DNA from 2 places in the Kribbella sp. WER1 genome. Region 2 is predicted to be linked to the other one. Evidence: riboswitches for the same ligand, from Rfam matches in the RefSeq annotation. Region 2 holds a riboswitch; the other holds the start of a gene.
The links. Region 2 has a riboswitch for FMN ahead of ribB (3,4-dihydroxy-2-butanone-4-phosphate synthase). Riboswitches for the same ligand answer to the same signal wherever they lie in the genome.

Region 1 (2,443 bases), 2.6 Mb from region 2:
CTCGATCCTCGCGGCCGTCGCCGTACTCGGGTGGTCGCAGGTCCACAGCACCTTCGAGTTGTACGTCGCGTTCGTCGCGATCGGCGTCGCCTCCGCGATGGTGCTGTATCCGCCCGCCTTCGCCGTAGTCGTCGCCGTCGCCGCGCCCGCGCGAAGGACCAACTCGATCCTCACCATCACGCTCGTCGGCGGTCTGGCGAGCTCGATCTTCATCCCGCTCACCGGATACCTCGCGCAGAGCCTCGGCTGGCGGACCGGCCTCGCCGTACTGGCCGGCGTACTCGCGCTGACCACCGTCCCGCTCCACTTCCTCGCCGTACCGCGCCGACCCCCAAGCCGCCCGACCGACAGATCAGCCAAATCACCAGTGAGAGTTCTCAAGGACCCCGGCTTCTGGCTGCTTGCCGGCGCGTTCGTCGTGCACAGCGCGGCGCTGGCCGTGATCGCCGTCCACCTCGTCCTGTACCTGATCACCCTCGGCCACCCGCCGGCCCGCGCGGCCACCCTCGCGGGTCTGCTCGGCCTGCTGTCTGTGACGGGCCGCCTGGTGACCAGCGTCTCCGCCCGATGGTTGCCGATGGCGACGATCACCGCGCTGATCCTGTTCGTCCAGGGGGTCGCGATCGCCCTGCTCCCGGTGGTCGGGCGGCACGTCGCGGGCGCGGTCGGCTGCCTGGTCCTCTTCGGTCTGGGCTTCGGCGTGTCGTCGATCGCGACGCCGGCGATCCTGCTCGACCGGTACGGCGCGACCGGGTTCGGCACGATCGCGGGCCTGCTCGGTACGCCGACCACGATCGCGAAGGCGACCGGGCCGCTCGCGGGCGCGGGGCTCGCGGACGCGTTCGGGTACCGGCCGCTGGTGCTCACCGTCGCGGTGGCCTGCGTGGTCGCGTCAGGCGGTCTCGCGCTGACGCGGAGGGTCCGCCCGGTGGCCACGATGTGACCTGGGTCGTGGCGGGGGTTGGCGGAGGGGGCATACTTGAGGAACGAGTGAAACCCACTCGCGTGCTCCGGGGTCGGTGTAATTCCGAGCCGGCGGTGACAGTCCGCGACCCGTGACTTCGCAAGAAGGAGCGGTTGACCTGGTGGAATTCCAGGACCGACGGTGAAAGTCCGGATGGGAGGCGCACGCGGTCGGCGGGTGTGCTCTGGCGCCCGGCGGCGCGGAGCGTGGGCTGTGAGGCCTGCGGGACGCGACCGGCGAGGGTCCGGTGACGGGCCTGGCGTTGGGACCGGCGAGTTCCAGCGACGGCGACGGAGCGGATGCGCCGAGCGAGGCCCCGGCAGTGCGTCCGTGACGACGAGGGGCCCGAGTAGTGAACGACGTGTCGCCGATGGATGTCGCGTGGATGCGGCGTGCCGTCGAGCTGGCCGCCCGCGGCACCGGCAGCACGCATCCGAACCCGGTCGTGGGCTGCGTGGTCACCGGCTCCGACGGGCATCCGGTCGGCGAGGGCTTCCATGCTGTTGCCGGCGGCCCGCACGCGGAGGTCGAAGCGCTCCGGATGGCGGGTGCCCGGGCCCGGGGCGGTACGGCGTACGTGACGCTCGAGCCCTGCAATCACACCGGGCGGACCGGTCCGTGCGCGGACGCGCTGGTCGAGGCGGGCGTCGCGCGGGTCGTGTACGCCGTACCGGATCCGAACCGTACGGCGGCCGGCGGCGCGGACAAGCTGCGCAGCAAGAACGTCGACGTCGTCGAGGGCGTCCTGCGGACCGAGGCCGAGGCGGTCAACCACGTGTGGCTGCACAGCGTCCGGGTCGGGCGGCCGTTCGTGACCTGGAAGTTCGCGACCACGCTGGACGGGCGGTCCGCGGCGCCGGACCGGACGAGTAAGTGGATCACCGGACCGATCGCGCGTGCGGACGTGCACCGGCTGCGGGCCGAGTGCGACGCGATCGCGGTCGGTACCCAGACGGTGCTGTCCGACGACCCGGAGCTGACGGTTCGGGACGAGAACGACGTACCCGCGGCGCGGCAGCCGTTGCGGGTGGTGGTCGGCGACCGGGAGATCCCGGCGACCGCGCGGGTCCGCAACGACCGCGCGGAGACGTTGCTGCTGCCGACGCACGATCCCGCCGAGGTGCTCCGGCAGTTGGACGACCGGCAGATCCGGCACCTCTGGCTCGAAGGCGGCCCGACGCTGGCCGCCGCGTTCCTGCGCGCCGGGCTGGTCGACCAGATCGTCGCGTACGTCGCCCCGGCCGTGCTCGGTTCGGGGTACGCCGCGGTCGGCGACCTCGGCGCGGAATCGATCGACCACCTGCTGCGGTTCAACCTAGCGGACGTCACCCGCCTCGGCGACGACGTCCGGCTGACCCTGGTTCCTCTGGGAGGAAAGTAGATGTTCACCGGCATCATCGAAGAGCTCGGCACCGTCGAGTCCCTGGAGCTGCTCGACGGCGACGCGGCCCGACTGACCATCCGCGGACCCCGCGTGAC
Region 2 (2,443 bases):
CCACGCCTCGTGCCCCTGCCACCAGCCCTCGGCGACACCGGTGCGGCCGGTGTGCTCGTACGTCGGCTCGCCGTTCGCGACCGCCTTCACCGGGAGGTTGCGCCACAGGTCGGCGACCCGCTCCGGGACGTGCTCGCCGGTGTGGCCGGTCTGGCACCACTGGAAGTCGAGCCAGTCCGCGTCCTGGTGCGCGACCGGGCGGATGTGCGGGCGGTAGTGGATGCCGGTCGGCTGGTGGTAGCAGTCGCTCGCGTGCACCTCGGCCCCGCCCGCCGCGATCTGCGGCTCCGTCCCGGCCCCGTCGGCGCCGACCAGGTAGATCGCCGGCCGAGCGCCGTACCGCGCGACGAGGTAGCGGCAGTACTCCGCATACTCCTCCGCCGGTACGACGGTGCCGGCGACATCGAGCCCCTTCCACCCGAACCCGTGGAAGACCGGCTGCAGCACCGGGACGATCCCGTGCTCGACGAGAATCCGCAGCAACTCGTCGAGGTACTCGAAGTACTCGAAGTTCATCCGGGTGAGACGACCGTCGGGAAGGTCTTCGAACCCGACCCCGAACCCCTGGTCCTGCGTACGGTCCCGCGGCCCGACCGCCCGCATGTCCGGCTGCACCGTCATCAGCAGGACCGCGTTGAACCCCTTCGCCTGCCGATCGGCGGCATACTCCCGCACCTGCTCCGCGGTCGCCCGCCACGGCAACGCCCACGCGGTATCCGCCACCAGCACAACCGGCGTCCCGTCCGCATGCACAAGACTCCGCCCACCCGGCGACATCCTCCAAAACCCATGCACGTAAAACGGATTCGTTTCCTCGGACTCCATCACGTTGAACTCGCCCGACACGTCCCCGTCCACCCACCGCCACCGCCCGGCAACCGGCGCCGCGAACCGCACCCGCCGCCGACCACCCCCGCCGGTGTCAAACGTCGGTCGGCGGAGCGCGAGACCGTCTTCGTGGGTGAACTCGACCCAGTCCGAGGTGGCGGGGAATTCGAGTTCTCTCCAGACGGATGAGATGGACATGACACTCCCGGGGTGCTGGTTGCCGTTAAGCTGAGGACGAAGAGAACACACGTGCTCTGGGGTCGGTGAAATTCCGAGCCGGCGGTGACAGTCCGCGACCCGTGACTTCGCGAGAAGGAGCGGTTGACCTGGTGGAACTCCAGGACCGACGGTGAAAGTCCGGATGGGAAGACGCACGTGGCAACCGCACGTCCCGAGAACCGGGGCGTGAGGTTTGTCGTTGCCCCCGGAGTGCCAATCGGTTGCACTGCCCGAGAGGACAACGAAGATGAACACATTGACCAGCCTGGACACCATAGAACGCGCCGTCTCCGACATCGCGACTGGCCGTCCGGTTGTGGTCGTGGACGACGAGGACCGTGAGAACGAAGGTGACCTGACCTTCGCCGCGAGCCTCGCGACCCCGGAACTGATGGCGCTGCTCGTCCGCCACACCAGCGGCTACGTCTGCGCGCCCACCACCTCCGAGGTGCTGGACCGGCTCGAACTCCCGCTGATGGTCCCGGACAACCAGGACAGCCTCCGTACGGCGTACACCGTCTCCGTGGATGCGGCGACCGGTGTCGGTACCGGGATCTCCGCGGCGGACCGGGCGCGGACGGTCCGCGTACTGGCCGACCCGAAGGCGCAGCGCGCGGACCTGATCCGGCCCGGTCACATCCTGCCGTTGCGGGCGGTCGACGGCGGCGTACGGGAACGGCCGGGCCACACCGAGGCCACGGTCGAACTCGTCCGGCTGGCCGGTCTCCCGCCGGTCGGCGTGATCGGCGAGCTCATGAACGACGACGGCACGCTGATGACCGGTGCGGACCTGCGGGCGTTCGCCGACGTTCATGGCTTCGCGATGATCTCGATCGCCGACCTGGTCAGCTACCTGTCGTGACCAGCTTGCGGGCGGCGTCGGCGATCCCGCCGGCGGACAGCCCGTACCGGTCGAGCAGGTAGCCGGCCGACCCGGTGGGCGCGAACTCGGGGATCCCGAGGATCGTCACTCGGGCCGGGTGCTGCTGTACGACGGTCTCGGCGACCGCACCGCCGAGACCGCCACCGGACACCGCCTCCTCGGCGGTCACGATGCCGGCCGTCTCCCGCGCGGCCGCGACCACGGCGTCGGTGTCCAGCGGCTTCACCGTCGGCATCGACACCACCCGCGCCGAGATCCCTTCCGCCGCGAGCAGTTCGGCGGCGGCGAGCGCCCGCCACAGCACGGTCCCGTTGCTGATCACGGTCACGTCGGTGCCTTCGCGGACCGTGATCGCCTTGCCGAGCTCGAACGTGTAGTCCTCGGAGTACACCTTCGGCACGCTCATCCGGCTGACCCGGATGAACACCGGCCCCTCCGACGCGGCCGCCCAGCGGAGTGCGGCCGCGGTCTCGATCGGGTCCGCCGGGACGATGATCCGGAGCCCGGCGATCG

Region 1: it holds a riboswitch for FMN, as region 2 does, so the genes downstream of both, ribD (bifunctional diaminohydroxyphosphoribosylaminopyrimidine deaminase/5-amino-6-(5-phosphoribosylamino)uracil reductase RibD) here and ribB (3,4-dihydroxy-2-butanone-4-phosphate synthase) in region 2, are expected to answer to the same signal.

Annotation. Positions count from the first base shown of each region.
Region 1 is NZ_CM135186.1:6,853,405-6,855,847, forward strand. Features, by position in the region: gene ACXJJ3_RS33630 (MFS transporter) at 1-943, shown strand, start outside; FMN riboswitch at 1,003-1,133, shown strand; gene ribD (bifunctional diaminohydroxyphosphoribosylaminopyrimidine deaminase/5-amino-6-(5-phosphoribosylamino)uracil reductase RibD) at 1,335-2,345, shown strand; gene ACXJJ3_RS33640 (riboflavin synthase) at 2,346-2,443, shown strand, end outside.
Region 2 is NZ_CM135186.1:4,289,195-4,291,637, forward strand. Features, by position in the region: gene ACXJJ3_RS20575 (apiosidase-like domain-containing protein) at 1-1,026, opposite strand, end outside; FMN riboswitch at 1,074-1,207, shown strand; gene ribB (3,4-dihydroxy-2-butanone-4-phosphate synthase) at 1,295-1,909, shown strand; gene ACXJJ3_RS20585 (transketolase family protein) at 1,893-2,443, opposite strand, start outside.